DNA from 3 places in the Saccharopolyspora sp. ASAGF58 genome. Region 3 is predicted to be linked to each of the others. Evidence: riboswitches for the same ligand, from Rfam matches in the RefSeq annotation. Region 3 holds a riboswitch; each other region holds the start of a gene.
The links. Region 3 has a riboswitch for S-adenosylmethionine ahead of FDZ84_RS04150 (aminotransferase class V-fold PLP-dependent enzyme). Riboswitches for the same ligand answer to the same signal wherever they lie in the genome.
Positions count from the first base shown of each region.

Region 1: linked by a shared signal. The riboswitch ahead of thrC (threonine synthase) and the one ahead of FDZ84_RS04150 (aminotransferase class V-fold PLP-dependent enzyme) in region 3 are both predicted to bind S-adenosylmethionine.
Region 2: linked by a shared signal. The riboswitch ahead of FDZ84_RS15590 (methionine ABC transporter ATP-binding protein) and the one ahead of FDZ84_RS04150 (aminotransferase class V-fold PLP-dependent enzyme) in region 3 are both predicted to bind S-adenosylmethionine.

Region 1 is NZ_CP040605.1:3,974,923-3,985,284, reverse strand. It holds gene FDZ84_RS19045 (IS982 family transposase) at 1-119, shown strand, start outside; partial or broken gene FDZ84_RS40705 (EamA family transporter) at 145-279, opposite strand; gene FDZ84_RS19035 (TSUP family transporter) at 655-1,332, opposite strand; gene FDZ84_RS19030 (RNA-guided endonuclease TnpB family protein) at 1,313-2,530, opposite strand; gene tnpA (IS200/IS605 family transposase) at 2,535-2,933, opposite strand; gene FDZ84_RS19020 (hypothetical protein) at 3,050-3,223, opposite strand; gene rpsT (30S ribosomal protein S20) at 3,433-3,693, shown strand; gene holA (DNA polymerase III subunit delta) at 3,802-4,788, opposite strand; SAM riboswitch class I at 4,885-5,017, shown strand; gene thrC (threonine synthase) at 5,030-6,298, shown strand; gene FDZ84_RS19000 (hypothetical protein) at 6,402-6,584, opposite strand; gene FDZ84_RS18995 (hypothetical protein) at 6,794-7,093, shown strand; gene FDZ84_RS18990 (RNA-guided endonuclease TnpB family protein) at 7,471-8,688, opposite strand; gene tnpA (IS200/IS605 family transposase) at 8,693-9,091, opposite strand; gene FDZ84_RS18980 (hypothetical protein) at 9,239-9,574, opposite strand; gene FDZ84_RS18975 (GntR family transcriptional regulator) at 10,174-10,362, shown strand, end outside.
Region 2 is NZ_CP040605.1:3,276,316-3,286,677, forward strand. It holds gene FDZ84_RS15580 (resuscitation-promoting factor) at 252-1,748, shown strand; gene rsmA (16S rRNA (adenine(1518)-N(6)/adenine(1519)-N(6))-dimethyltransferase RsmA) at 1,872-2,741, shown strand; SAM riboswitch class I at 2,918-3,005, shown strand; gene FDZ84_RS15590 (methionine ABC transporter ATP-binding protein) at 3,250-4,272, shown strand; gene FDZ84_RS15595 (methionine ABC transporter permease) at 4,269-4,952, shown strand; gene FDZ84_RS15600 (MetQ/NlpA family ABC transporter substrate-binding protein) at 5,015-5,827, shown strand; gene FDZ84_RS15605 (4-(cytidine 5'-diphospho)-2-C-methyl-D-erythritol kinase) at 6,059-7,015, shown strand; gene FDZ84_RS15610 (ABC-F family ATP-binding cassette domain-containing protein) at 7,153-8,934, shown strand; gene FDZ84_RS15615 (fatty acyl-AMP ligase) at 9,012-10,362, shown strand, end outside.
Region 3 is NZ_CP040605.1:937,160-947,521, forward strand. It holds gene FDZ84_RS04115 (AsnC family protein) at 1-342, shown strand, start outside; gene FDZ84_RS04120 (NAD(P) transhydrogenase subunit alpha) at 521-1,621, shown strand; gene FDZ84_RS04125 (NAD(P) transhydrogenase subunit alpha) at 1,698-2,003, shown strand; gene FDZ84_RS04130 (NAD(P)(+) transhydrogenase (Re/Si-specific) subunit beta) at 2,000-3,379, shown strand; gene FDZ84_RS04135 (hypothetical protein) at 3,428-3,727, opposite strand; gene FDZ84_RS04140 (RluA family pseudouridine synthase) at 3,771-4,655, opposite strand; gene lspA (signal peptidase II) at 4,697-5,347, opposite strand; gene FDZ84_RS04150 (aminotransferase class V-fold PLP-dependent enzyme) at 5,454-6,791, opposite strand; SAM riboswitch class IV at 6,831-6,946, opposite strand; gene ileS (isoleucine--tRNA ligase) at 7,352-10,362, opposite strand, start outside.

The DNA.
Region 1 (10,362 bases), 3.0 Mb from region 3:
CCCCGGCAGGCGTGTTCACCCGCGTCGCCCAGCGCTTGCTGGCCATGGCCGCAGGCATCTGGCACAACTGGGAAACCGGCGCGACCAGCAAACGCTCACTCATCGCGTTCGACCACTAACACCAACTTCACGGAATCAATCATTTAGGCCCGCCAGGACGATGCTCAGCTCCCGAGCCGCAGCGACCGGGCTCACCGGGGCGAGTCGCATGGCGAACAGGACCAGGATGTAGGCCAGCGGGGACAGCAGGGCGACCGCCAGGATCTCCCGTCGGTGCGCGTGCCACGCCCTCGCGATCTGCGATCGCCGCGTCGCCGCGTCGCGGCGTATGGGGCGTCGCGGCGTATGGGGCGTCGCGGCGTACGGGGCGTACGGGGCGTACGGGGCGTACGGGGCGTACGGGGCGAGCATCGCCGCGTGCGCGTCCCACAACGTGTAGCTCGCGAACAGCGACCCGGTCAGCAAGCCGAAACCTCCAGGCCCGTCAGATGTGTGACCGCGCTCATTTCGCGACCGCCGGCGCCGCTCGGACCGATCCTCCACGCCCCTGGTTGTCGGCTTTCGGTGGAGCGGGAGCGGAACCCTAGGCACAACCAGGACCAGGTGTTATGCCCTGCGATCCGCGGTGCCGCAAAGCCGTTTCCGCGCCCCGCGCTACGCGCCGGCCGCGAGCTTCCAACCGAGGCTGATGACGAGGCCCACCACCACGGTCAGGAAGACCTGGCGCACGAAGCCGGAGCCGCGTTTCGCGGCGATCATCGCGCCGAGGACGCTGCCCGCCATGTTGCTCGCGGCCATCACCAGCGCCAATCCCCACAGGACCTTGCCCGCCGGGATGAAGAACGCCAGCGCGCCGATGTTCGTGGCCACGTTGACGACCTTCGCTGTCGCCGACGCCGTGATGAACGCGAAGCCGACCAGGCCGACAAGCAGGAACACCAGGAACGAACCGGTGCCCGGGCCGGCGATGCCGTCCCAGAAGCCGATCACGGCGCCACCGACGAGCATCACCAGCAACTGGATGCGTCGCTCGAACCGCGGGACGTCTGCCGAGCCGAGCTCGGGCTTGCGCCAGGTGTAGACGCCGACGAGCGCCAATGCGACCAGCACGACCACGTTGAGCACGTGCGACGGCAGGGCATCGGCGAGCGCCGCGCCGCCGAGGGCCCCGAACAGGGCGACGAGCGCCATCGACAGCGCCGCCCGCCAGTCGATCGGCGTCCGCTTCGCGTAGGTCCGGGCCGCAGCGGCCGTACCGGCGATCGACGCGACCTTGGTGGTCGCCAGCGAATAGTTGACGTCCTTCCCACGGCTAAAGCCGGGGGATTCCAACCAGCGCTAACGCCGGTTGCGGTTCCTGCTTCACGGACCGCCTAACGGCGAGGTCTCCACAGGCTGTCACCGCCCGTCCGGCGGCGAGAATGTTCTTCGCCGCGTTCACGTCAGCGTGCGCCGTGTGGCCGCACTGGGTACACCGAAAAACCGCTTGGCTCTCACGGCTTTCCGGGTCCACAGCACGACACACCGCGCACGTCTGCGACGTGTACGCAGCAGGCACCTTCACGATCTCGCTGCCGGTATAGCGGGCAGCGTTACGCAGGGCCAGTTCAAACTTGTGCCAGCCTTTGTCGAGGATGGCGCGGTTCAGGCCGGACTTTTGGGCGACGTTCCGGCCGGGTTCTCCGGCGGTTCCGCTCGCCGACCGGGTCATGTTCCGGGTACGGAGGTCTTCCAGCACGACCAGCGCGTTGCGGTCGGTGAGCTCGGCCGCGACCTGCGAGCAGAAGTCCGCTCGCCGGTCGCGTTCGCGCCGCTTCAACCGGCGCATCTTGCCGAGCGTCTTCTTACGGTTTGCGCTGCCCCGCTTCTGCCGGGAAAGCTTCTGCCGCAACCCGCGGTAACGCTCATCCGCGCCAGGCGAGACGAAATCGCGGTCAATGAGCTTGCCGTCACTGGTAGCTACCGCTGCCGCGACTCCACGATCGACACCGACGCCGCTGTGGGGTGCGGCGTGCCGTTCTGGGGTGATGGCGCCGTCGTCGACGAGGAACGACACGAACCAGTCCCGGCCGTCGCGGGACACTGTCGCGGACCGCACGGCACCGCCGAGCTGGCGGGTCATGCGGAACTGCACCCACCCCAGCTTCGGGAGCTTCGCCCGTCCCCACCGCTTGTTCAGCCGCTCGACCTCGATGAGCTTGCCCATCGGGAACCGCAACGACGGGTTCCAACGCTGCTTGCCGCGCCACTTAACCCGGAACGTGCCGTGGTCGCGGCACGCCCGGTCCAGGTCCTTCAACGCCTGCTGGAGGATGTGCGACGGCACGGTCTGCAACCAGTCGTGCTCGGTTTTCGCGTCGGCGAGCTGTCCGGCTTGCTCGTTGTAGTTCATCCACGCCCCCCGCCGCCGGTACTCGCGGCGTTGTTCCAGGGCGGTGTTCCACACTGCCCGGCAGATATTGCCGAACTCCTCGCACTGGGCGGCCTGCGCGGTGCTGAGCTTCAAGCGGTAGCGACGTCCCGTCAGCATCGGCTCACCGGGCCTTCTGCTGTTCGACGTAGCGCTTGATGACCGACAGCGGTGCGCCGCCGACCGTCGCGACGAAGTAGCTGTTGGTCCACAGCGTCGGAAGCTTCGACCGCAACCACGGGAACTCTTCCCGCAACACCCGCGACGAACGTCCCTTAATCGCCTTGACCAGCTTGTGCACCCCGTACTGCGGGTCGACTTCGACGACAAGGTGAACGTGGTCCGGCATCGTTTCCAGCTCCACCAGCCACGCCCCCTTCTCCTCGACGACTTCCCGGATGAGCTGCTTCAAGCGTTCCTCCATCCGGCCACCGATGACCCGGCGCCGGTATTTCGGGCACCACACGACGCGGAACGCGCACTGAAAGGTGATGTTCGCGTTCGATCGCAGCGTGACGACCATACCCAGAACTATACAGCGCCGAACTATCTAACGTTGGCAGGGTTACCGCTGGGCACGTCAGGATCGGACTTGACGTGCTAACCCCACGGATAAATCCGGGGGTCTGCGCACTACGTCTACCTGATCACCTCGCCGCCGGGCAGGAGCAGCAGCATCGCGGGCAGCTGGATCAGGCCACCGCCGCCGACGATCGCGTCGACCGCCCCGGCCAGGAACGCGGCGCCGCAGAGGAACAGCAGTCCGGCGAGGGACAGATCGGCGAATCCGGGCCAGTTCAACGCATCGAGCACGAGGCTTGACCCTATGGTTCGGAAACGCCGGATCCGAGCCGATGTGATAGCCCTCGCCCGGCACCGCCCGCCCGAAATCTGCGCAGGTGGGCGCTGTTAAGATGGACGACCGTGCCGTGCGGCATTCCGCCGTGGAGGAAACCTGCCTGAGCGCAGCGCCGACAAAAGCGCGGCACGACCGGTTCGACAGACGAGGAAGAGGCGCCACAGTGGCCAACATCAAGTCCCAGATGAAGCGGATCAAGACCAACGAGCAGAACCGGCAGCGCAACAAGGCCGTGAAGTCCGCGGTCAAGACCGCCATCCGCAAGTTCCGCGAGGCCGCTGACGCCGGCGAGAAGGACAAGGCCATCGAGCTGCAGCAGGCCGCCAGCCGCGCGCTGGACAAGGCCGCCAGCAAGGGCGTCATCCACAAGAACCAGGCCGCGAACAAGAAGTCCGCGCTGGCGCAGCGCGCCAACCAGCTCTGAGCTGAGGCCTGAACTTCGAAAGGCCCCTTCCCCGCTGGCAAAACCCGGGTAAGGGGCCTTTCGCGCGGAGAAGGGGCCTTTCGCGATCTTCGGTGGAAACTGGTGCGATCACGAACGCTGGTTGCGGAGCTCCACGAGGCGCAGGACGGTCCGTTCCAAGGCGTAGGTGGCGTCGGCGGCCATGCCCTTGACCCCGGCGTTGACCTCCGCGACCGCCTGGAGCGCCTGCGCGAGGCTCGAAGCGTTCCAGCCCCGGGACTGCGCCAGCGCCTTCTTCACCTTCCACGCGGGCATGCCCAGCTCCCCTGCCAGCCGAAACGGATCGTTGCGACCGCCTGCGGCGGCGACGCGGCCGATGGTGCGGACCGAGTCCGCGAGTGCGTCGGCGATCAGCACATGCGGGACGCCGAGCTGCACAGCCCACCGCAAGGCCTCCAGGGCGGCCGCCCGGTCACCCGTCACCGCCTTCTCCGCTACCGCGAACCCGGTCACCTCGGCTCGCCCGCGGTGGTAGCGGCGCACGGCCGTCTCGTCGACCTTGCCGCCGGTGTCGGCGACCAGCTGCGTCGCCGCGGCCGACAGCTCCCGCAGGTCGGAACCGACCGTTTCGATCAGCGAAGCCACCCCGGCGGCATCGGTCTTGCCGCCGGCCCGGCGCACCTCGTCGCGGACGAACGCCTCCCGCTCGGCGGGCTTGGTGATCTTGTTGCACTCGGTGACCCGCGCGCCTAGTTTGCGCAGCGCATTGGGTAGTTCCTTAGAGTGCTTGGAGCGGCCGCCGCCGCTGTGCACGACGACGAGCATGACCCCGTCCGCCGGCTGCTTGGCGTGCATCAGCAGCGCCTCGGCGATCTCCTTGCCCGCGTCCTGGGCGGACTCCACCGCCAGCACCCGGCCCTCCGCGAACAGCGATGGGCTGAGCAGTTCGGTCAGCTCCGGAGGAGTGAGTTCGCTCACCTTCACGCGGCGCAGTTCGGCTGCCGGATCGGCCGCGCGGGCGGCCCCGACAGCAGCCCAAAGCGCGCGTTCCACCAGCAGTTCTTCGTCGCCGAGAACCAACTGCAGCGGATCGGGGACCACGGCCGGTGCGCTCATGCACGCATCGTCGCACGCACCCGTGACGTTCCCGCCATCTGGATCGTGCTGGCCAGACCCCGGCGCGGTCCACTAGCGTTGCTGGCACAACCGAATAGCTCATCCAGAGGGGCAGAGGGAACGGCCCGATGAAGCCCCGGCAACCGTTCGTCAGCGAATCGCGCTTTCACCCGCGAGGTCTCTGACGAAAGCGGTGCCAATTCCGACCCGTCCGCGGGACAGATGAGGAGAGGACCTCGCGATGACTGCTGCTGCCCATGCCCAGACGACCCCGAAGAAGACCTTCGACCTGGGCAATGCCGTCGAACTGGTATCCAAGGAAGAGGGCCACCGGCAGCCGTTGGCCCCGGAGTTCGTCTCGCTGGAGGACTTCTCCCCGCTAGAGGTCGCCTACGACTTCGGCAAGATCCGCCGCGAGGACATCGAATCCGGCCCGCGCTCCATCTGGCGCTACAAGCAGCTCCTCCCGGTTCCCACCAACGTCGAAGAGCACCCGAACACCGAGCCGGGCTGTACCCGGCTGGTCCGGGCCGACAAGCTCGCGAAGGCGTTGGGCGTCAAGCGGATCTGGATCAAGGACGACACCGGCAACCCCACCCACTCCTTCAAGGACCGCGTCGTCGCGGTGGCGCTGGCCGCCGCCCGCGAGTTCGGCTTCAAGGTGTTGGCCTGCCCCTCCACTGGCAACCTCGCCAACGCGGTGGCCGCCGCCGCGGCCCGCGCCGGCTGGGACTCGGTGGTGCTGGTGCCCAAGACCCTGGAGCGCGCCAAGATCCTGATGAGCGCGGTCTACGACGGGTCGCTGCTGGCCGTCGACGGCAACTACGACGACGTCAACCGGCTGGCCACCGAGCTCGCTGCGGAGCACGAGGACTGGGCGTTCGTCAACGTCAACGTGCGCCCCTACTACTCCGAGGGGTCGAAGACGCTGGCCTTCGAGGTCGCCGAGCAGCTCGGCTGGCGCATCCCCGAGCAGATCGTTGTGCCGATCGCCTCCGGCTCGCAGCTGACCAAGGTCTACAAGGGGTTCAACGAGCTCGGCCAGGTCGGCCTGGTGGAGCCGAGCCCGGTGCGGATCTTCGGTGCGCAGGCAACCGGCTGCTCCCCGGTGTCGACGGCGTACAAGAACGACCACGACGTGGTCCAGCCAGTACGACCGGACACCATCGTCCGTTCGCTGGCCATCGGCGCCCCCGCCGACGGCCCGTACGTGCTGGACATCGTGCGCAAGACCGGCGGCGCCATCGAGGACGTCAGCGACGACGAGGTCCGCGAGGGCATCCGGTTGCTGGCACGCACCGAAGGCATCTTCGCCGAGACGGCCGGCGGGGTCACCGTGGCCACGGCGAAGAAGCTCATCGAGGCGGGCAAGATCGACCCGGACGCCGAGACCGTGCTGCTGATCACCGGTGACGGGCTGAAGACCCTGGACGCGGTGCAGGACCAGATCGGCCCGAAGGCCACCGTCGCCCCGAGCACCGACGCGGTCAACCAGGCACTGGGGCTCTGAACCCGACCCGACTCGAGACGCGCGGCGTCACCGCACGACGGTGGCGCCGCGCCTTCGTCTACAAAGGACTTCCTCGAAGGCTCCCGGCACAGCCGCTGCCGTCCTACGACTCGCCCGCGCGCAAAGGGCCTCCCCTGGCGACATAGCGGGGCCCCTGCGGGCCGGGCAGGATGGCGATGTCTCCTTCCTGGTCGGTGCGCAGCACTTTCGTGCCCGCGCGGGTTAAGTCGTCGACGACGAACGGGCTCGGGTGACCGTAGGTGTTGCCGTCTCCCACACTGATCACAGCTAGTCGCGGACACACCGATCGCAGGAAAAGCGGTGTGGTGTAACGGGATCCATGGTGCGGCACCTTGAGCACGTCGGTGCCGGATGGACAGTCGAACGCCGCGCCGGGAACCTCCGCCGCCCGGTCCGCGACCAGGATGATCCACTCCAGCTCCGGCGCCGCCAGCGTCGTACTGTGATTCAGGCCAGATCAACGGCAAGGATATAATGATGCGGCCACTACCGTCCCCGCTCGAATTCGGCACGTGGGACACCCTGCCCGAGGACCCTCCCGAGCATCTGCTCGACCTGTCCGACGAGGACGTCAAGGACACGATCCGACGCCGCGACAACCTCAAACAAGAGTGGGCCGCGTACCTGCACTATCCACACGGATTCTGGCCAGACGCCTCGATCAAGCTGGACACCGCGGGGCATGGCGAGGCGTGGCGCAACTGGCTGCTCCGTCGCGCCTGGGACTCGGGAGCAACCCTGAACGCGCATCTGCGCCGCCAGGCCGGTATCTAATAGTCACCTGGGTCCACCGCCGACTGGCAACCGTCGCACAAATCTCCGTCGCGGTCGGCTGCCCCACCGCGCATTTTGCACGCCGCCATGTGATCACCTCCGGCAAGCAGTCTCCGCAAATGATCCTCGGCTCGCGCCTGCCGACAGAGTGAAAGGCCCCGGCGCGGTGGGGCCGGTTGCGGCGCGATGCCGCGCGTCGACCCCTTACGGCCGTCAAGCTGGGCCGTTCCGCGCCGGGGATCCGGGGTGGATGGTCAGCCGACGTCGGGGGGCCTGCGTCGCCTGACCACCCGAGTACCTGGCCGGCCTGTGAGCGAAGGCGCAGGTACGTTGGTTGCGGTGGGAGCACCGGCCGTATGTTGACGTCCTTCCCACGGCTAAAGCCGGGGGATTCCAACCAGCGCTAACGCCGGTTGCGGTTCCTGCTTCACGGACCGCCTAACGGCGAGGTCTCCACAGGCTGTCACCGCCCGTCCGGCGGCGAGAATGTTCTTCGCCGCGTTCACGTCAGCGTGCGCCGTGTGGCCGCACTGGGTACACCGAAAAACCGCTTGGCTCTCACGGCTTTCCGGGTCCACAGCACGACACACCGCGCACGTCTGCGACGTGTACGCAGCAGGCACCTTCACGATCTCGCTGCCGGTATAGCGGGCAGCGTTACGCAGGGCCAGTTCAAACTTGTGCCAGCCTTTGTCGAGGATGGCGCGGTTCAGGCCGGACTTTTGGGCGACGTTCCGGCCGGGTTCTCCGGCGGTTCCGCTCGCCGACCGGGTCATGTTCCGGGTACGGAGGTCTTCCAGCACGACCAGCGCGTTGCGGTCGGTGAGCTCGGCCGCGACCTGCGAGCAGAAGTCCGCTCGCCGGTCGCGTTCGCGCCGCTTCAACCGGCGCATCTTGCCGAGCGTCTTCTTACGGTTTGCGCTGCCCCGCTTCTGCCGGGAAAGCTTCTGCCGCAACCCGCGGTAACGCTCATCCGCGCCAGGCGAGACGAAATCGCGGTCAATGAGCTTGCCGTCACTGGTAGCTACCGCTGCCGCGACTCCACGATCGACACCGACGCCGCTGTGGGGTGCGGCGTGCCGTTCTGGGGTGATGGCGCCGTCGTCGACGAGGAACGACACGAACCAGTCCCGGCCGTCGCGGGACACTGTCGCGGACCGCACGGCACCGCCGAGCTGGCGGGTCATGCGGAACTGCACCCACCCCAGCTTCGGGAGCTTCGCCCGTCCCCACCGCTTGTTCAGCCGCTCGACCTCGATGAGCTTGCCCATCGGGAACCGCAACGACGGGTTCCAACGCTGCTTGCCGCGCCACTTAACCCGGAACGTGCCGTGGTCGCGGCACGCCCGGTCCAGGTCCTTCAACGCCTGCTGGAGGATGTGCGACGGCACGGTCTGCAACCAGTCGTGCTCGGTTTTCGCGTCGGCGAGCTGTCCGGCTTGCTCGTTGTAGTTCATCCACGCCCCCCGCCGCCGGTACTCGCGGCGTTGTTCCAGGGCGGTGTTCCACACTGCCCGGCAGATATTGCCGAACTCCTCGCACTGGGCGGCCTGCGCGGTGCTGAGCTTCAAGCGGTAGCGACGTCCCGTCAGCATCGGCTCACCGGGCCTTCTGCTGTTCGACGTAGCGCTTGATGACCGACAGCGGTGCGCCGCCGACCGTCGCGACGAAGTAGCTGTTGGTCCACAGCGTCGGAAGCTTCGACCGCAACCACGGGAACTCTTCCCGCAACACCCGCGACGAACGTCCCTTAATCGCCTTGACCAGCTTGTGCACCCCGTACTGCGGGTCGACTTCGACGACAAGGTGAACGTGGTCCGGCATCGTTTCCAGCTCCACCAGCCACGCCCCCTTCTCCTCGACGACTTCCCGGATGAGCTGCTTCAAGCGTTCCTCCATCCGGCCACCGATGACCCGGCGCCGGTATTTCGGGCACCACACGACGCGGAACGCGCACTGAAAGGTGATGTTCGCGTTCGATCGCAGCGTGACGACCATACCCAGAACTATACAGCACCGAACTATCTAACGTTGGCAGGGTTACCGCTGGGCACGTCAGGATCGGACTTGACGTGCTAACCCCACAGATAAATCCGGGGGTCTGCGCACTACGTCTACCTGATCAGCTGCGGTGTTCCCACCGGGCTACAGGGTCTGCAACGCGAACAGAAGTCGCCGCAGCATTCCGGGGTGTCGCGCCATCGCTTCCCGGTCATCGACCGGCAAACCTGACTTGACGAGCGGCAGCAGCCGGGTCTCGACCACTGCTAGGTCCTCGGCCAGGTCCCCGCGGATCGTGACTTCGCGGAGCCGATGCCGGCCGGTACCGCGCGCCTCGGCCTCCACCCGTGCGAGCAGGTAGGCGACCGTCAACGCGCCCTCCCCACCACCGGCGTGGCTCGCCGGGGCGTAGTAGAACGTCGCCCAGAGCGCGATGCTCGCCACAGCAGCGAGACCAATCGCACATCCCCAAATGATCATCGAGTTGCCTCATTCCCGATGGCGAACTTGGTCAGCGACGAAAGCTCGGGCGAAGATTGGACCGTCCCCGCGCCCGAGTAGACGCGAGACGCGGGGACGGCTGCCCGGTCCGGTGGGCGCGGCCCGTGATCCGCTCCGTTGCGGTCTCGGTACCACCGGCCGGGCGGTCTTAGAAGTCCCAAGTGCGGGACACGAGGCCCTGATCCAGGACAGCCTTTGCGCACTTCGGGCACTCATCTATGACGTGCGCGCACCGCGGCGTCGCCCCGTACGGCGTTGGCCACGGGATCTTCAGGTCGCATCCACCCAGCGCCGTGATCGTGCTGCCGTGCTGGAGAGCTCCCGGGCGCTGCGTCGTCGCGTGCCGAAATGCTTCTCGCGGCGGGCAAATCCAGTAGGCAATTTCGGGATCTTCGGATGGGGGCGTAGGCGTGTTGCGAACCAAGGCAGGGCCAGCCATAGGAAGCTCCACTCGTCAGTCGTCCTACTCGTCTGAGACGAGTGATACGATAAGCATGTCGATCGAGTTTCGACAAGAGGCCAACAAGTGATTTCATGGAGAGCCAGGCAAGACGACCCAGACGTGTGAGAGGTCCCGGATGAATGCGGCAGCCCGCTACAAGGAGATCGCCGAGATTCTTCGAGGCGAGATCGCTTCGGGTGCCTGGGCGGTCGGAGACAAGCTGCCCGCGGAACCCGAGCTAATCCAGCGGTTCGACGCCTCGCGCACGACGGTCCGCCAAGCACTCGCGGAGCTCCGGGACGCCGGGCTGGTGCGAATGCGGCAC
Region 2 (10,362 bases), 2.3 Mb from region 3:
CCGATGACAACCAGTCATGGGGAACACCCGTTAGTCTCGCCGGTGTACGTCGGGGAAGCGGGCCACGGGCAGCGGTGCTCGCGGTCGGCGAGGGCGGCGCTTGGCTACGGGAGTCGGATACAGACACGAAGCACGAAGGTTGTGTGCCCGCAAGGACCGAGGGAGTTGAGCGACGACATGGGTCTCGCCCGACGCCGCCCCCGTTCCGCACCGTGCGAGCGCGACTTCCGCCTTCGGGAGGTAACGACCCTGTGAACGGACGCGGCGAGCCCAGCTATCCCGGCCATGCCCATCGGCCGGACGACGACGGCTACTGGGCCGAATCCTTCGAACCTGCGACGGACTGGTTCACCCCGGTTCCGGCCGACCAGCACACCGCTGTCGGACTCCTGGACCGCCCGGAGCCGCAGCGCTACCCGGCCGAGGACCACCCGAGCTTCCCGCCGGGCGCGCTCGAGATCACGCCGGCGGACATCTACGAGGTGCTCGGCCCGGACGCCGAGGACATGCTCGCGACCGCCGAGATCGACGTCGACGAGGTCATCCGGCTGATCAGCGCCGAGACCACCGTCTTGCCGCCGCTGGTCCTCCCGGACGCGCTGCCGGAGGGCGCGGAGAGCGACGCCCCGCCGCAGGAAGTCGTCGAGGCGATCACCACCTGGAAGCGGCGCTTTCTCAAGGGCACGGTGGCCGGCGTGCTGCTCACCCTCACCGGCACCGGCGGCGCGGCTGCCGCGATGGACAAGTCGGTGACCGTCGAGATCGACGGGCACGAGCGCACCATCAGCACCTACGAGGGCACCGTCGGTGAAGTCCTGGAGGACGAGGGCATCACCGTCGGCCAGCACGACGCGCTCAGCCCCTCCCCGCAGGCCAAGGTCAGCCACGGCGACACCATCACCCTCGACCGCGGACGGCTGCTGAAGCTGACCGTCGATGGCGAGCAGCGCGAGGAATGGGTCCGCTCGGTCACGGTGGACCAGGCGCTGCGCCAGCTAGGCGTTCAGGCCGACGGCGCGTGGGTCTCCGCCGACCGCACCATGGCCGTGCCCGAGCAGGGCATGGACCTGGTCGTCAAGACCAGCAAGAACATCACCATCATCGACGGGGCGAACGAGCCGCGGCAGCTGACCACCACCGCCGTCGACATCGACGAGCTGGTCCGGGAGCAGCAGCTCGAACTCGGCCCCGAGGACGCGATCACCCCCGGCGGCGACCAGCGGCTCGCCAGCGGTGCCGAGGTGCGCATCGACCGCACGGGCAGCACGGTGATCAACATGACCGTGCCGGTCCCGCCCCCGGTGCAGGAGGTCGTCGACAACACGATGTTCAAGGGCGAGGAGCGGGTCGAGTTCCCCGGCATGCCCGGCGAGAAGATCGTGTTCACCCGGGTCAACACCCGCAACGGCGAGGAGACCGGCCGGGAAGCCGTCGGCGAGAAGATCATCAAGGAAGCCCAGCCCAAGGTCGTGCGGGTCGGCGGCAAGCAGCCCCCGACCTCCGGGGTCTGGGACAAGCTGGCGCAGTGCGAGGCCACCGGGAACTGGGCGGCCAACACCGGCAACGGCTACTACGGCGGCCTGCAGTTCAACAAGTCGACCTGGGACGCCTACGGCGGCGACCAGTACGCGCCGTACCCGCACCAGGCCAGCCGCGAGCAGCAGATCGCGGTGGCGGAGAAGGTCCGCGCGGCCCGGGGCGGGGGCTACGGCGCCTGGCCGGGTTGCTCCTCGAAGCTCGGCCTGTGAGCTGACCTAGCAGGGTTTACCAAGCCCATTTCGTCAGGTGAGGGGCACCCGTGGACGCCACGGGTGCCCCTCCCTCGTCACCTGGTCGGGGTGATGAGTTAGGGCGCGGGTAGTTTTTTCGGTGTGGACGACCAGCAGGCGACGCTGCTCGGCCCGGCCGATGTGCGCCGGCTGGCCGGGGAACTCGACATCCGACCGACGAAGAAGCTCGGCCAGAATTTCGTGCACGACCCGAACACCGTGCGCCGGATCGTGGCCGGCGCGTCGGTCTCCGCCGACGATGTCGTGCTGGAGGTCGGCCCCGGCCTGGGCTCGCTGACCCTCGCGCTGCTGCCCGCTGCGGGCGCCGTGACGGCGGTCGAGATCGATCCGGTGCTCGCGACGCGGCTGCCGCGCACCGCCGCCGAGTTCGCCCCGGCCCTGGCCGATCGCCTCACCGTGATCGAGGGCGACGCGCTGCGGGTCCGCGCCGAGGACTTCCCGGCGCCGCCGACCGCGCTCGTCGCGAACCTGCCGTACAACGTCGCCGTGCCGGTGGTGCTGCACCTGCTGGCCGAGTTGCCGAGCCTGGCGCACGGCCTGGTCATGGTGCAGTCCGAGGTCGCCGACCGGATGGCCGCCAAGCCGGGCAGCCGCGTCTACGGCGTGCCGAGCGCCAAGGCCGCGTGGTTCGCCGACGTGCGCCGCGCGGGTCCGGTGCCGCGCAAGGTCTTCTGGCCGGTGCCCAATGTGGACTCCGGCTTGGTGTCGTTCCGGCGCATCGAGCCGCCGTCGACCGAGCCGCGCCAGGACGTCTTCCGCGTGGTGGACGCGGCGTTCGCCCAGCGGCGCAAGACGTTGCGCGCCGCGCTGTCCGGCTGGGCCGGGTCCGCGGCCCGGGCGGAGGAGGTTCTCCGCGCCGCTGGGGTGGATCCGGCCGTCCGCGGCGAGCAGTTGGAGATCGGCGATTTCGCGCGCATCGCAGCGGCCGCGGCTACCGAGAGCGGTCGCTGAACCACCCGTCCGGACGCTTGCCATCCCGAGATCGGCCCGCTACGCGGAGTCACCGATAACACCTGGTGTGGCGGGAAAATTCCCTCTCGTCCGGGTGTGTGATTTGGCAAACGATTTCGGAAAGTGACGACTATCAACTTGCGCTGGAATCCGCCAGTGGGGTCTACTATTCGGGAAATCCATCCCGAGCGGCCGAGAGACCTGGCTCCGCGAAGCCGCAGCAACCACCCGGTGGGCAGGTGCTAACGCCAGGACCGATGGAGTTGCTGTGGAATCCAACGCGCTGCCGGCCAGCCCGCTTGCGGGTCAGACCCGGACCCAGCTGGTCCGACCCCGGCGAAACCACATCCGGAGGCTGCTGACGCAGCGTCGCGTCATCGACCACGGGCGCCGCACCACCACCGCCTGTCGTCGCGAGATGTGACCCAGCCCTTCCTCCCTTTCCGAAGTTCCTTGGCCTGTCGCCCTTTCGCGTGCGCGGCCGTCGCGAGCTGATGTGGAGCCGATCGTGATCACAGTCGAGAACCTGACCAAGTCTTTCCAGTACAACAACGGAACCGTCCGCGCCCTCGACGGCGTGACGATGGAGGTTTCGGCCGGCGCGGTGTGCGGTGTGGTCGGTCCGAGCGGGGCCGGCAAGTCCACCCTGGCCCGGTGCATCGCGCTGCTGGAGAAGCCGGACAGCGGCGCCATCCGCGTCGACGGCACCGACCTGGTTTCCCTCGGCGGCAAGTCCCTTCGCGCCGCGCGCCGGCAGATCGGCGTTGTGCCGCAAGGAGATTCGCTGCTGCGGCAGCGCACTGCCGCGGGCAACGTCGCGTTGCCGCTGGAAGCGGCCGGTATCAGCGGCCCGCAGCGGCGCACCCGCGTCGGCGAGCTGCTGGATCTCGTGGGCCTGACCGACAAGGCCTCGGTCTACCCCGACCAGCTCTCCGGCGGGCAGCGCCAGCGGATCGCGGTGGCGCGTGCGCTGGCCGCCAAGCCTTCGGTGCTGCTGGCCGACGAGCCGACCTCGGCGCTCGACCCGGGCACCACGGACTCGGTGCTCACCGTGCTGGACCGTGCCCGCGCTGAATTGGGTGTCACCGTGCTGGTGGTCACCCACGACATGGCCGTGGTGCGCAAGATCGCCGATGATGTCGCGGTGCTGGAGAACGGCCGGGTCGTCGAGCACGGCAAGGTCATCGACCTGGTCGCCGAGCCCGGCAGCCGGGTGGGCGCCACGCTGCTGCCGGACACCGACCAGGCCGAGTCGTTCCGGCCGGCCGGCGGCCGTCGGCACGACGTCGTCGCCGAGGTTGTGCTGGTCGGCTTCGCCGCGGTCGGCGCGCTGCTGCCGGAGGCCGCCAGCCAGTTCGGGGTCGACCTCGCGATCCTGGGCGGCGGGCTGACCCGGCTGGGGGACACGCCGGTAGCGAAATTCAAGGTCGGCCTGAGCGGCGAGCGCGCCGAGGCGGCCCTGAAGTGGATGGTCGAGCGGGACGCGCATGTGCGACGTGCCCCGGTTTGCGTTGACGGAGCTGCTGCGTGAGCGATGTGACCCCCTGGTCGGAGGTCCTTGGAATACTTGGTGAAGCGACGATCGACACGCTCTACATGGTGTTGGTGTCGACCCTGCTGGCGGTGCTGGGAGGCCTGCCGCTCGGGGTGCTGCTGCATCTGACCTCGCCGGTCGGCCTGAGCCCGAAACCCGCGCTGTACCGGGTGCTCGGCGCGGTCGTCGACGTGGTGCGGTCCGTGCCGTTCGTCGTGCTGCTGGTGGTCCTGGCGTCGTTCACCCGGCTGCTGATCGGCACCTCGATCGGCAGCACCGCGGTGATCGTGCCGCTGACCATCGGCGCCGTCCCGTTCTTCGCGCGGCTGACGCAGAACGCGTTGCGCGAGGTCAGCTTCACCGTGGTCGAGGCCGCGATCACGACTGGATCGAGCCGGCTGCGGATCGTGTGGACGGTGCTGCTCGGCGAGGCGCGGGCCGCGCTGGTCGGCGCGGTCGGCGTCACCGCCGTGGCGCTGATCGGCTACGCCGCGATGGCCGGCGCGATCGGCGGCGGCGGGCTGGGCACGACCGCGATCCAGGACGGCTACCAGGGCTACGACGACCGGATCCTGTGGGGATCCGTGGTCGTGCTCGGCGTGCTGGCCTTCGCGATGCAGCTGATCACCGACCGCACCGCGAAGCTGGTCGACCGACGGCGAACCGCGACCAGCTGACACCCCTGAAACCACCCCTTGCCTGGGGACCTTTCCACTCTGTCCAGAAAGGACAAACCCTGATGCGTTTGCGTTTTGCTGCCCTGGTGGCCGCGGCCGGCCTGGCGCTGGCCGCGTGCGGGAGCGGCGGCAGTTCGGCCGCCGAGGACCCGAACGCCCCGCTGCGGATCGCGGTCAGCCCGACCCCGCACGGCGAGATCCTGCAGTACGTCAAGGACAACTTGGCGCAGCAGGCCGGGATCGGCATCGAGATCACGAAGTTCGACGACTACAACCGGCCGAACGAAGCCGTCGCGCACGGTGAGCTGGACGCGAACTACTTCCAGCACCAGCCGTACCTGGAGGAGTACACCAAGCAGCGCGGTGGCTCCTTCGTCTGGATCCAGGCGGTGCACCTGGAGCCGCTGGCGGTGTACTCCAAGCAGTTCAAGTCGCTGCAGGAGATCCCGAACGGCGCGACGGTCACGCTGTCCAACGACCCGGCCAACCAGTTCCGCGGGCTGAAGCTGCTGGAGCAGGGCGGCCTGCTCAAGCTCAAGCCGGAGGCGGCGGTGGGCACCCGGCTGGAGTCGGCGATCGCCGAGAACCCCAAGAACATCCAGCTCAAGGACCTGTCGCCGGACCAGCTGCCGCGCTCGGTCGATGACGCCGCCGCCGCAGTTGTCAACGGCAACTACGCGATCAAGGCGAACCTGCAGAACCCGATCGCCGTGGAGAGCCCGGAGAACAACCCGTACGCCAACGGCTTGGTGACCACCCCGGCGCTGGCCAAGGACCCGCGGATCCTGAAGCTCGCCGAGCTGCTGCGTTCCCAGCAGGTCAAGGACTTCATCAACCAGAAGTACGGCGGCGTCGCCGTCATCCCGGCGTCCTGACCGGAGTTTCCCCGAAGCGAGGGGCACCCATGACCCAGTTCTGGGGCACGGGTGCCCCTCACCGTTTCTGTGGCCAGCTGGAGGGGGATCCCGCAGTCCAGGCGGCGACCGTAATCCCGCAGGAGAGCCGCCACCCGCACCGCTACGGAAAACGAGCCTGGAAAGCTCCAAAAGGCGCAGGGAAGCAAGCGGTGGGCGTTCGCGGACACGTACGCTCTAAGAGTGCTCTCCGTGGTTCCTACCCCCATCACCGTTCGCGTCCCGGCCAAGGTGAACCTGCACCTGTCGGTCGGTGACCCGCGCCCGGACGGCTACCACGAGCTGGTCACCGTCTTCCAGGCGCTGTCGATGACCGACGAGGTCACCGTGCTGGTCGCCGGGGAACCGGGCATCGACGTGCACGGCGAGGGCGCGGATTCGGTGCCCACCGGGCCCAGCAACCTCGCGTGGAAGGCCGTGCAGCTGCTCGCCGAGCACAGCGGGCGGGATCCGGAGGAACCCGGGGTGCGGCTGTCGATCAGCAAGGGCATCCCGGTCGCCGGCGGGATGGCCGGGGGCAGCGCCGACGCGGCGGCGACGCTGCTGGCGCTGAACCACCTGTGGCGGCTGGAGCTGGGCCGCGATGAGCTCAGCGAGATCGCCGCGAAGCTGGGTAGCGACGTCCCGTTCTCGCTGCAGGGCGGCACGGCGCTGGGCACCGGCCGCGGCGAGCGGCTCGTGCCGGTGCTGGCCCGGCACACCTTCCACTGGGTGATCGCGCTGGATCGCCGTGGCTTGGGCACGCCCGGCGTCTACACCGAGCTCGACCGGCTGCGGGCGGAGTCGAGGCCGAACCGGGTCGGGGAGGTCGAGCCGCTGCTGGAGGCGCTGTCGTCCGGCGACCCGCGGCAGCTTGCCTTGCTGCTGGGCAACGATCTGCAGGCAGCGGCTGTCTCGCTGCGGCCCGGGCTGCGGCGCACGCTGCGCGCGGGCGTGCAGGCGGGAGCGCTCGCGGGAATCGTGTCCGGCTCGGGCCCGACCTGCGCCTTCCTCTGCACCGACGCGGACGCGGCGGTCCACGTGGCGGCCGAGCTCTCCGGCGCGGGGGTGTGCCGCACGGTCCGCGTCGCGCACGGCCCGGTCCCGGGCGCGCGGATCGTTTCCGAGGAACCCGCGCACCGCCCGACCCCGCCTCAGGTCCACGCCTGAAGTCCAGTTTCAATTGAAGCTGGACGCTGAAACTGGACGCCTAGGACATCCGGTGACGCAGTTTCAAATTGAAACTGCGCCGGGACGACCCCAGCCCGTGATCACGCAACGCAGTTGATGGAGTAGACGAGCACCCGATGGTGAACCTGGTCAATCTGGAGTCGGTCAGCAAGAGCTACGGCGTGCGCCCTCTGCTGGACGGAGTTTCGCTGGGCCTCTCGGCGGGCGAGCGCATCGGGGTCGTCGGGCTCAACGGCGGCGGCAAGACGACGCTGCTGGAGGTCCTCTCCGGCATCACCGAACCCGACAGCGGCCGGGTCAGCCAGTCCCGCGACCTGCGGATGGCGGTGGTCACGCAGCGCACCGAGCTGCCCGCGGACTCGACCGTGCGCAACGCGGTGCTCGACCCGCACGGCTTCAGCGCCGAACACGAATGGGCCGCCGACCCGCGCGTGCGGTCGGTGCTCACCGGCCTCGGCATGACCCGCCTCGGCCTGGACACCCCGGTCACCGACTTCTCCGGCGGTGAGCGCCGCCGCGTCGCGCTGGCCGCCGCGCTGGTGCGCGACCTTGACCTGCTGGTGCTCGACGAGCCGACCAACCACCTGGACATCGAAGGCGTGCACTGGCTGGCCGACCACCTGCTGGAGCGCAAGTGTGCGCTGGTGATCGTCACCCACGACCGCTGGTTCCTGGACACCGTCTGCAACCGCACCTGGGAGGTCGTCCAGGGCCGTGTCGAGCAGTACGAGGGTGGATACGCCGACTGGATCTTCGCCCGCGCCGAACGTGCCCGCATCGCCCAGCAGGCCGAGGAGAAGCGACAGAACCTCGCCCGCAAGGAACTCGCGTGGCTGCAGCGCGGTGCGAAGGCCCGCACCTCGAAGCCCCGGTACCGGATGGAGGCCGCCGAGGCGCTGATCGCCGACGTGCCGGACCCTCGCGACACCGTCGAGCTGGTCGCGTTCGCCAAGCGGCGCCTCGGCAAGACGGTGCTGGAGCTGGAGGATGTCGACCTCCGGATCGCGGACCGCGCGCTGCTGGACGCCGTCACCTGGCGCATCGGCCCGGGCGACCGGATCGGCCTGGTCGGCGTCAACGGCTCCGGCAAGACCACGCTGCTCAAGCTGCTCGCCGGGGAACGCGAACCCGACGCGGGCAAGCGCGTCGAGGGCAAGACGGTGCGGCTGGCGCACCTGACCCAGGAACTGCATGACCTGCCCGGGCAATGGCGGGTGCTGGAAGCGATCGAGGACGTCGCCGAGCGGGTCACCCTCGGCAAGTACGAGCTGTCCGCGTCGCAGCTCGGCGAGCGCTTCGGGTTCGGCAAGGGGCGGCAGTGGACGCCCGTCGAGGACCTCTCCGGCGGGGAGCGCCGCCGCCTGCAGCTCGCGAGGCTGCTGATGGCAGAGCCGAACGTGCTGATCCTCGACGAACCCACGAACGACCTCGACATCGACACGCTCCAGCAGCTCGAAGACCTGCTGGACAGCTGGCCGGGCACGCTGGTGGTCGTCTCTCACGACCGCTACCTGGTGGAGCGGGTGTGCGACAGCGTGCGCGCGCTGTTCGGCGACGGTCGGCTCACCCACCTGCCGGGCGGTATCGACGAGTACCTGGAGCGGCGGCAGTCGCTGCTGGACGCCGCCGAAGACAGCGTCGGCAAGCAGGCGACCGATGCGGCGAAGCCGCGAGGGCTCTCCGGCGCGGAGGAGCACGCGGCGCGCAAGGAGCTCGCGCGGTGCGAGCGTCAGCTCGACAAGCTCTCGGAGCGCGAGGCGGGCCTGCACGAGAAGCTCGCGGAGGCCGCGACGGAGCCGGAGCGGCTGGCTGAGCTGAACGTGGAGCTGCGGGCGCTGCACCAGGAGAAGGACGACATCGAGACCCGCTGGATGGAACTCGCCGACCAGCTCGGCTGACCGGAAGTCGTCAGACCGGCACCCACCCGAGTGGCGGACGCTGTGCGGCCGATCACGGTGCTCGTAAGCTGCGTCACATGAGTCGGTTCGTGGAGACACTGGTGGCGTCCGCCCGGGAGAACTCCGGTGCGCAGGCGCGGGGGCTCACGACGGGCGAGCCCGAACAACCATGGTTCCGGACGTGGGCTGAGGTGCACGCCGATGCGCTGCGGATGGCCGGGGCGCTGGGCGACGACCTCGGGCCCGGGCGGGTCGTCGCGATCCTCGCCGCAGATCCGGGGCTGATCGCGCCCGCCGTGCAAGCCGTGTGGCTCGGCGGCGGCAGCGTGACCATGCTGCACCAGCCCACGCCGCGCACGGACCTCGCGCACTGGGCCGAGGACACCGTTCGGGTCCTCAAGATGATCGGTGCGCGGCTGGTGCTGCTGGGCGCTCCTTTCGAGCAGTTGGCCGGGGTGCTCGAGGAGAGCGCGATCGTCTACCGGGACCTGGGCGGCCTCACCGGCGGCGAACCGCTCGCCGAGCCGGTCGCGGTCGACGAGGACGCGACGGCCCTGCTGCAGCTGACCAGCGGCTCCACCGCCGAGCCCAAGGCGGTGCGGATCACGCACGGCAACCTCTACGTGAACCTGCGGGCGATGGTCGAGGCCGTCGGTCTCACTCCCGAGCGCGACGTCGCGGTGTCCTGGCTGCCGCTGTTCCACGACATGGGGATGGTCGGTTGCCTGACGGTCCCGATGGCCATCGGGATGTCGGCGGTCAAGGTCACCCCGGCGGACTTCCTGGCCCGGCCGCTGCTGTGGCCCGAGCTGATCAGCCGATACCGCGCGACCGTGACCGCCGCGCCGAACTTCGCCTACGCCATCGTGGCCCGCCGGATGGCTCGCGCCGACGACGGCGACTTCGACCTGTCGAGCCTGCGGTTCACGCTCAACGGCGCCGAACCCATCGATCCGTCGGCGGCGCAGTCGTTCACCGACGAGGGCGCGCGGTTCGGACTCCGCCCGAACTGCATGGTGTGCGCCTTCGGGATGGCCGAGGCAACGCTCGCGGTGTCCTTTGCCCCGCTGGACCGGGGTTTGGAGGTCGACGTCATCGATGCGGACGCGCTGGAGCAGCAGCACCGGGCGGAGCCTGTATCGCCGGATGCCAAGCGGGCGCGGAAGTTCGCGCTGCTGGGCCACCCGCTGCCGGGGCTGGAGGTCGACGTCGTCGACGACGCCGGGCAGCAGCTGGGGGAGCGGCAGGTGGGGCGGCTGCGGATCCGGGGCGCGGCGGTGACGCCGGGCTACCTCACCGTCGACGGGCCTCTGTCCACACAGGACGAAAACGGCTGGCTGGACACCGGGGACGAGGGGTACCTGGTCGACGGGCAGGTGGTGATCTGCGGGCGCCGCAAGGACGTGATCATCATGGGCGGCCGCAACA
Region 3 (10,362 bases):
GACCCGGCCGACTTCCTGTTCACCGCCGCGGGCTACGAGCTGCAGGACGGCGAGCGCGCGGTAGTCGTGCACACCGAGCTGACCAACCGCGGGGCGACGCCGTTCGCATCGCTGCCCGACCTGTACCTGGAGCTGATCGCCAAGGACGGCTCCGCGGTGTCGAAGGCGCCGGTGTCGCTGTCGTCCCGTCCCCCGCACCGCATCGGCGTGCAGCCGGGCGAGACCGCGGGCGGGCACACGGTGTACGTGCTGCCGGAGTCCACCGAGCTCACGACGGTGCGCTGGACGCCCCGCCCCGGGGACGAACAACGCACCCTTACCTGGGACATCACCGACCTCTGACGAGCGGTCAAGCGCGGCGACTTCGGTCCCGCTCAGCGATTTGCCGACGGTGGAACGCGGTCCAAGCCAGGCGCTCGGCCCGTAATTCTGGGACGGCCTTGCGTCTGTCCTAGTGATCCGCCGGGGCGAACGGGCGTGTGGTCTTGCGATTTGCGCTGCGGTGTGGAGAGCTGGAGTCATGACCTCTCCGGAGAGCGGTCGCACCAGCGTCGGTGTCCCACGCGAGACGATGCCCGGCGAACGCCGGGTCGCCCTCGTCCCGGGCGTGGTGGAACGGCTGTGCGCGCTGGGGCTCGGCGTCGTGGTCGAGGCCTCCGCCGGGCAGGCCGCGCTGATCCCGGACGAAGCGTTCGTCAAGGCCGGCGCGACCATCGGTGATCCCTGGTCCGCCGACGTCGTGGTCAAGGTGAATGCGCCGACCGAAGCGGAGACCGGCCGGCTGTCCCCCGGCTCGGCGCTGATCGGCTTCCTGGCGCCGTTGACCGACCCGGACATCGCCGGACGGCTGCGGGCCGCCGGGGTGCTGGGCTTCGCGCTGGAGTCGGTGCCGCGCATCTCCCGGGCCCAGTCGATGGACGCGCTGTCCTCCCAGGCCAACGTCTCGGGATACCGGGCTGTGCTGCTGGCGGCGAGCGAGTGCACCCGGTTCTTGCCGATGCTGACCACCGCGGCGGGCACCGTGAAGCCCGCGTCGGCGCTGGTGCTCGGCGTCGGGGTGGCCGGGCTGCAGGCGCTGGCGACCGCGAAGCGGCTCGGCGCCCGCACCACCGGCTACGACGTGCGACCGGAGGTCGCCGACCAGGTGCGCTCGGTGGGCGCGAAGTGGCTGGACCTGGGCGTTTCGGCGGTCGGCGAGGGCGGCTACGCCCGGGAGCTGACGACCGACGAGCGCGCCGAGCAGGCCCACCGCCTCAACGCGGCGATCGCGGGCTTCGACGTCGTGATCACCACCGCCCTGGTGCCGGGCCGGCCGGCCCCGATGCTGGTCCCCGCCGAGGCGGTGCGCCGAATGCGGCCGGGCAGCGTGATCGTCGACCTCGCGGGGGCGGCCGGCGGCAACTGCGAGCTCAGCGAGCCCGGCAGCACCGTGGTCAGTCACGAGATCACCATCGCCGCCCCGCTGAACCTCCCGGCCGCAGTGCCGGAGCACGCCAGCGAGCTCTACGCCCGGAACGTCCAGGCACTACTGGAGCTGACGCTCGTCGATGGGCGCTTCGCCCCGGACTTCACCGACGAGATCCTGGCCGCCACCTGCATCAGCCGACCGGACCCGAAATGACCTTCGACGACGAGGCGAGGGGCACCCGCCCGAGGGCCCTCGACCGACCACTTCCAGGCGAACGGGAGGAGGAGCGATGTTCCTGGCTGATCTGGCCGTTCTGGTGCTGGCGGGGTTCGTCGGCTTCGCGGTGATCTCTAAGGTGCCGAACACGCTGCACACCCCGCTGATGTCCGGCACTAACGCGATCCACGGCATCGTGCTGCTCGGCGGCGTGCTGGTGCTCGGGTCCGGTGTGGACAGTGTTGCGTCGCAGCTGCTGGCGCTGCTGGCCATCGTGTTCGGGACCATCAACGTGGTCGGCGGTTTCCTGGTCACCGACCGGATGCTGGGCATGTTCAAGCGGAAGCCGGACGCGGTGCGCAAGGGTGCCGGCAAGTGATCACGCTGCGATCGGTGCTCTACATCCTGGCGTTCGCGCTGTTCATCTACGGCCTGATGGGGCTGACCGGCCCGCGCACCGCGGTGCGGGGCAACGCCATCGCCGCGGCCGGCATGGTGGTCGCCGTCGTCGCCACGCTGCTCACCCCGGGCCTGAGCAACTGGTGGCTGATCGTGTTGGGCCTGGTGATCGGCACGGTCATCGGGGTACCGGCCGCGCGGCGGGTGAAGATGACCGCGATGCCGCAGATGGTCGCGCTGTTCAACGGCGTCGGCGGCGGCGCGGTGGCGCTGACCGCGTGGGTGGAGTTCCGGGAGACCACCGGTTTCCAGGGCGAACCCGCCAACGTGGCGATCGCGACGCTGTTCGCGGCGATCATCGGATCGATCTCGTTCTGGGGCTCGCTGGTCGCCTTCGGCAAGCTGCAGGAGATCGTGCCGGGCCGCCCGATCACCGTCGGCCGCCTGCAGATGCCGCTGAACGTGCTGCTGCTGGCCGGGGCAGTCGGCTGCGCCGTGGCGATCGGGCTGGGCGGCAGCGCCGAACTGCTGCTGGCGGCGGTGCTGGTGCTGGCGGGGCTGGCCGGGATCGCGGTGGTGCTGCCGATCGGCGGGGCCGACATGCCGGTGGTGGTGTCGCTGCTCAACGCGTTCACCGGGCTGTCCGCGGCGGCGGCCGGGCTGGCGTTGAGCAACACCGCGATGATCGTGGCGGGCATGCTGGTTGGCGCGTCCGGTTCGATCCTCACCGACCAGATGGCCAAGGCGATGAACAGGTCGATCCCGGCGATCGTGGCCGGTGGGTTCGGCGGCGGCGAGGCCGCGGCACCGGCGGTCACCGGCGGCACGGTGCGTTCGGTCAGCGCGGCGGACGTTGCGGTCCAGCTCGCCTACGCGGGTCAGGTGATCGTGGTGCCCGGCTACGGCATGGCGGTCGCGCAGGCCCAGCACGCGGTGCAGGACATGGCGAAGTTGTTGGCGGACAAGGGGGTCGTCGTCGACTACGCGATCCACCCGGTCGCGGGCCGGATGCCCGGCCACATGAACGTGCTGCTCGCCGAAGCGGACGTGCCTTACGAGCAGCTGAAGGAGATGGACGAGATCAACGACGAGTTCGCCCGCACCGACGTCGCGCTGGTGATCGGCGCCAACGACGTCACCAATCCGGCGGCCCGAACCGACCCGAACTCGCCGATCTACGGCATGCCGATCCTCAACGTCGACCAGGCGAAGGCGGTCATCGTCCTGAAGCGCTCGATGCGAGCGGGCTTCGCGGGAGTGGACAACCCGCTCTACACCGACCCGAAGACCACGATGCTCTTCGGCGACGCGAAGTCCTCGGTCCGAGAAGTGGTCGAAGAGCTCAAAGCGCTGTAGGGGTCCTGAGCCGTGAGCCTGCTGGGCCGCTACGGCTGTCCAAAAGACTCACGCGTCCTTGCCGCGGCGGAAGAAGTTCAGCGGGTTGTTGCGCTTAGGGCGTTCCGGCTTGTTGCGGCTGCGGTACTCAAGCCTCGGCCAGTCCCCCGCGTCGCCCCGCGAACCCTCCGGTTCCGGGGCGCCGTACACCGACGGCGGCGCCGTGCCGATGTCCTCCGCGCTGATGACGTCGCCGAGGTTGGTGAAACCGGTCGGCGGGGTCTGCGCGTCGGCGCCCTGGTCGACCACCGGGATGCCGGTGGGCGGCGTCGGCTCGTCCGACCCCTCGAACGATCTCGACTGTGCCATCAAGCTCCCTTGCTCGTAACAGGCTTCTGACACCGTACCCGGCTCAACCGTCCTGGTCGCGGAGCTCGTCCAGCGCGTGCTGGAGATCGGCGGGGTACTGGCTCTCGAAGGTGGCCCAGCCGCCGGACGGGTGCTCGAACGAGAGGCTTCGCGCGTGCAACCACTGCCTGGTGATGGCGAGCCGCCGGGCCAGCACCGGGTCCGCGCCGTAGGTCAGATCGCCGACGCAGGGGTGCTTGATCGCCGCGAAATGCACCCGGATCTGGTGCGTGCGCCCGGTTTCGAGCTTCACGTCCACCAGCGATGCCGCGCGGAATGCCTCCACCGTCTCGTAGTGGGTGATGCTGGGCTTGCCGCCGGTGACGACCGCGAACTTGTAATCGTGGCGCGGATGCCGGTCGATCGGCGCGTCGATGGTGCCGCGGCTCGGGTCCGGGTGCCCCTGCACCACGGCGTGGTACCGCTTGTCGACGGTGCGTTCCTTGAAGGCGCGCTTGAGCACCGAGTACGCGTGCTCGCTCTTGGCGACGACCATGACACCGGTGGTGCCGGCGTCCAGCCGGTGCACGACTCCCTGCCGTTCGGCGGCCCCGGAAGTCGCGATGCGCACGCCCGCCGCGGCGAGCCCGCCGACCACCGTCGGTCCTTCCCAGCCGGGGCTCGGGTGCACCGCGACGCCGATCGGCTTGTCCACCACGACGATGTCGTCGTCCTGGTGCAGGATCCGCAGGCCCTCTACCGGCACCGCGACGACCTGCAGCGGCTGTTGAGCCGGCGGCAGCGTCACCTCCAGCCACGCCCCGGCGGCCAACCGGTCCGACTTGCCGGCCGGGTTGCCGTCGACGAGCACGTCACCGGATTCCGTCAGCGAGGCGACGGTGCTGCGGGACAGGCCCAGCAGCTTCGAGAGGCCCGCGTCCACCCGCATGCCGTCCAGCCCCTCGGGAACCGGCAGCGTTCGGAGGTCGCTCACGACTCCGAAGCCTTCTTCTTGCGGTGCACCGTGCCGTCGTAGTCGCGGCCCAGCAGCGACATCAGCACGACCAGGATGCCGCCGCAGACGATGCACGAGTCGGCGACGTTGAACACCGGCCACACCGCGCCACCCGGCGCGAAGACCGACAGGAAGTCCACCACGTGCCCCTGCAGGGGGCCGGGGGCGCGGAAGATCCGGTCGACCAGGTTGCCGCAGGCCCCGCCGAGCACCAGGCCGAGGCCCACCGCCCAACCCGGCGAGCGCAGCTTCGGCGCCAGCCAGATGATCACCCCGACGACGGCGACCGCAAGCAGCGCGAGCAGCCACGTCATGCCGGTGGCCAGCGAGAACGCGGCACCGGGGTTACGCAGCACGTCGAGGTAGAGCAGGCCGCCGAACAGCTCGACCGGCGGGTTGCCCTCCAAGTTCGCCACGACGGCGACCTTGGTAAGGATGTCGACGCCCAGGGCCACCACGGCGACCCCGCCCAACAACCCGAGCAGCTTCCCGGACCCGCGCTTGGGCGACTGCTGCGCCGCCCCGGTCTGCGTCTCGGACGCCTGTTCTGCGGCGGTCGGCTTGGTTCCCGCCTGCTCTGCTGAGGACTCCCCCGGGGAGGACTGCTCGGTGCTCACGACCGCCATTGTCCCTGAACCCGCCCGCACCCGGTTCGGCAGGACCGAAACAGGACCCGTGAGTACTTTCGGGTGCTATGACGCCGCAATTCACTCACGGCCTTTCCAGCCCTGGTCAGTCGAGGAAGGCGGGCGCGGGGCGCGGGTCGTCAGCGGGCACCCAGCGGCCGTCGACCTGTTCGTAGCGCCAGGCCGGGCCCTCGGCCACCAGCCGCCGCAGCGCGTTCACGAGGCGGTCGACGTGCTCCGCGGTGCTGCCCAGCCCGACGCTGACGCGGACCGCGCGCTCGGTGTCCGAGCCCGCCCGCGAGAGCAGCCGCCGGGTGGCCACGTGCGCGCAGAACAAGCCGTCGCGGACGCCGATGCCGTGCTCCGCGGAAAGCGCCGCGGCCAGCAGGCCCGGGTCCCGGCCGTCGACGGTGAAGCTCACCACGCCGACCCGGTCGTGATCGGCGTCGAACAGGCGGAGCTCGCGCAGCCCCGGCACACCGCGCAGCCCGGCCCTCAGCCGGTGCAGCAGCGCTTCCTCGTGCTCGATGACGTCCGTCCAGTTCGCCGCCAGCGTCGCGCAGGCCTTGGCCAACGCGTGCACACCGACGGTGTTCGGCGAGCCCGCCTCGTGTCGCTCCGGCCCGGTCGTCCAGCTGACCGACCGCTCCTGCACCGACCGGGTCGCGCCGCCACCCGCCAGGTACGGCTCGGCGGCGTTGAGCCAGTCCGCGCGGCCGATCAGCGCGCCCGCACCGAACGGCGCGTAGAGCTTGTGCCCCGAGATCGCCACGTAGTCGATGTCGAGCTCGCGGATCCGGACCGGCCGGTGCGGCGCGAGCTGCGCGGCGTCGAGAACCGTGCGGGCCCCGCGACGGCGAGCCACCCGTGCCAGCTCCGCGACGGGCCACAGCTCCCCGGTGACGTTGGAGGCACCCGTGATCACCGCGAGCCGCGGTCCCTCCGGGCAACCGGCCAGCGCGGCATCGAGTGCGGCGATGGCGTCCGCCGGCGTCTCCGGCGCGGGCAGGCGGCGGACCCGCGGGCCGGTCCAGGGCAGCAGCGCGGCGTGGTGCTCGGTGTCGAAGACCACGACGGACGTGCCGCGCGGCAGCGCGCGTCCCAGCAGGTTCAGGGCGTCGGTGGTATTGCGGGTGAAGATCACCGAGTCGGTGTGGCGGGCGCCGACGAAGTTCCGCAGCTCGTCGCGCGCTCCCTCGTAGACCCGCGTGCACACCTGGGAGGCGAACCCCGCGCCGCGGTGCACGCTCGCGTACCAGGGCAGCAGCTCGTTAACCGCCGACTGCACGGACTCCAGGCATGGCGCGCTGGCCGCGTGATCGAGATTCGCGTATCCGATGCGCTGGCCGTTGACCAGCGGGACCTGCAGCGCACCGCCGACCACGGCGGGAATCCGGTAGTCCACATCGGACTGCGCCGGGATTTCGATGACGGCAGACGACACGACGGCCTCCTCGGGGGCCTCATCGGACCCGCCCAGAGGGGTCCGCGCTTGCCGGATCGCCCTGCACGACCGGCCAGGTCTTCACCCGGGGCACCCCACCGCGGTTGGAGGGTTGCCGGCCAGCAAGCCGGGGCTTGACGCTGGCGCTCATGACCTTCGTTCCAGCACTCTAGGAAACCGCCCGCACTGCGGGCAACACCATTCCCAAACCGTGGGAGCGGTCTCCGTCACACGGCGCCGGCGCGGCGATCCCGACGCAGGCACGGCCACCACAACTGCACGTCCGGGTGCACGCCCGGGTGGCACCGCGCTCGACGGTGCCACCCGGAACAGCAGGTCAGACCCTGCCGGCGAATGCCGTCCGCGCCTTTGGAAGCGGCGTAGCCGCTTGCATTCACCTTGCCAAGACGACCATCGGCGGGTTCTGAGAGGTTTTCTGGCGAGGACGGCCCCTCCGCGCGTATTGGACATACATCAGGAGGGGCACCCGCAGTCCAGGGAACCTCTCAGGTTCCGCTAAGCGACCACCCACCCAGACCATTCACCAACAGGCTCTCAGGTCAGACCCTGGTGACGGCGACCTTGATCTCGGTGCCCTCCCCGACGCTGCCGGTGAAGCCGTCCGCCACATCGCCGGATTCGACGGCGTTCGCCAGGGTTTCGCCCGCGATGAAGTCGCGGTGCGACTCGACGGCCGCCAGAACCTCGGCCGGCGCCGAGATCGCCACCGTGATCCGGTCGGACACCTGGAAGTCCGCCTCCTTGCGGGCCTGCTGAACGACCCGGACCACGTCGCGGGCCAGACCTTCGGCCGCCAGCTCCGGGGTCACCTCGGTGTCCAGCACCACCAGCCCCTTGCCGCCGGGCAGCGGCGAGGCCGCGCCGGGGTCGGTGGAGACCAGGCGCTCCTCGAACTCGCCGTCCTGCAACTCGATGCCCGCCGCGACCACGGTGTCCCCGGTGCCCCCGGTGCGCTGCCACTCGCCGGACTTCACCGCCTTGATCACCTTCTGCACGTCGCGGCCCAGCCGCGGACCCGCGGCCCGCGCGTTAACCGCGATCTCGAAGTGACAGTGCGCGGCGACGTCGGTGCTCAGCTCGAGCTCCTTGACGTTGACCTCGTCGCGGATCAGGTCCGCGAACGGCCGCAGCGCCTCCGCGTCCGGGGTGGCGACCACGAGCTTGGCCAGCGGCAAACGCACCCGCAGCTTGTTGGACTTGCGCAGCGCCGACGCGGCCGAGCACACCTGGCGCACCTCGTCCATCGCGGTCACCAGCGCGGCGTCCGCGGGCAACTCGTCGACCAGGGGCCAGTCCGCCAGGTGCACCGAGCGGCCGCCGGTCAGCCCGCGCCAGACCGCCTCGGCGGTCAGCGGCAGCAGCGGCGCCACCACCCGGCAGGTCACCTCCAGCACGGTGTGCAGCGTGTTGATGGCATCCCGGTCACCGGCCCAGAAACGGTCCCGGGACCGCCGCACGTACCAGTTGGTCAGCACCTCGAGGAAGTCGCGCACCTCCGCGCAGGCCCCGGCGAGGTCGAAGATGTCCAATGCGGACTGCACGTCGCCGACCAGCTCGTGGGTCTTGGCCAGGACGTAGCGGTCCAGCACGTGCTTGCTGTCCACTTCGAACTCGCCCGAGATGCCTTCGGCGTTGGCGTACAGCGCCAGGAAGTACCAGGAGTTCCACAGCGGCAGCACCGCCTGCCGCACCGCGTCCCGGATGCCGCGCTCGGTGACCACCAGGTCGCCGCCGCGCAGGATCGGGCTGGACATCAGGAACCAGCGCATCGCGTCCGAGCCGTCGCGGTCGAAGACCTCGTTGACGTCCGGGTAGTTGCGCTTGGACTTCGACATCTTCAGGCCGTCGTGGCCCAGCACGATGCCGTGCGCCAGCACGTTGGCGAAGGCCGGGCGGTCGAACAGCGCGGTCGCCAACACGTGCAGCGTGTAGAACCAGCCGCGGGTCTGGCCGTTGTACTCGACGATGAAGTCGCCCGGGTAGTGGTGCTCGAACCACTCCGAGTTCTCGAACGGGTAGTGCACCTGGGCGAACGGCATCGAGCCGGACTCGAACCAGCAGTCCAGCACCTCCGGCACCCGGCGCATCGTCGACTTCCCGGTCGGGTCGTCCGGGTTCGGCCGGGTCAGCTCGTCGATCTCCGGGCGGTGCAGGTTGGCCGGGCGCACCCCGAAGTCGCGTTCCAGCTCGTCCAGCGAACCGTAGACGTCGGTGCGCGGGTAGGCCGGGTCGTCGGAGACCCACACCGGGATCGGCGAACCCCAGTAGCGGTTCCGGGAGATGTTCCAGTCGCGGGCGTTCTCCAGCCACTTGCCGAACTGGCCATCGCGGATGTGCTCCGGCGCCCAGTTGATCTGCTGGTTCAGCTCGACCATCCGGTCCTTGAACTGGGTGACCGACACGAACCACGACGACACCGCCCGCTGGATCAGCGCGTTGTCGCAGCGCCAGCAGTGCGGGTACGGGTGGTCGTAGGTCTCGTGCCGCAGCAGCAGGCCCGTCTCCTTGAGGTCCCGGATGATCTGCTTGTTGGCCTCGAAGACCTGCAGCCCCGCGTACGGCGGGGCCTCGGTGGTGAACTTGCCGTGCGCGTCGACCGGGATCACCGGCTCGATGTTCGCGGCGTCGGTAACGACCTTGTCCTCTTCACCGAAGGCCGGCGCGATGTGCACCAGCCCGGTGCCGTCCTCGGTCGTGACGTAGTCGGCCGCCAGCACCTGGTGCGCGTTCTCCCGCCCCACGAAGAAGTCGAACGGCGGCGCGTACTTCGTGCCGAGCAACTCGGTCCCCTTGAACCGGGCCACGACGTGCTCGGCGACATCCTCGCCGAGCTCCCGCGCGTACGCGCCGAGCCGGGCTTCGGCCAGCACGTACCGCTCGGCACTGTTGGCCGGCGCGACGAGCACGTAGTCGACCTCGGGGTGAACCGCGGCGGCCAGGTTGGACGGCAGCGTCCACGGCGTCGTCGTCCACACCAGGGCCAGCGCGCCGTCGAATGCCTTGCCCGGGGCGTCCAGCCGCAGGCCCACGGTCACCGCCGGGTCCTGCCGCTGGCGGTAGACGTCGTCCATCCGCGTTTCGGTGTTGGACAGCGGCGTCTCGCAGCGCCAGCAGTACCAGAGCACCCGGAAGCCCTCGTAGACGAGACCCTTGTCCCAAAGGGTCTTGAACGCCCACATGACGCTTTCCATGTAGTCCAGGTCGAGCGTCTTGTAGTCGTTCTCGAAGTCCACCCACCGGGCCTGCCGGGTGACGTAGGCCTCCCAGTCGGAGGTGTAGCGCAGCACCGAGGTCCGGCACGCCTCGTTGAACGCCGCGACGCCCATCGTCTCGATCTCGGACTTCGAGGTGATGCCGAGCTGCTTCTCCGCCTCGACCTCCGCGGGCAGCCCGTGGCAGTCCCAACCGAACCGGCGCTCCACCCGGCGGCCGCGCATCGTCTGGTAGCGCGGCACCACGTCCTTGACGTAGCCGGTGAGCAGGTGCCCGTAGTGCGGCAGTCCATTGGCGAACGGCGGCCCGTCGTAGAAGACGAACTCGTTGGCGCCAT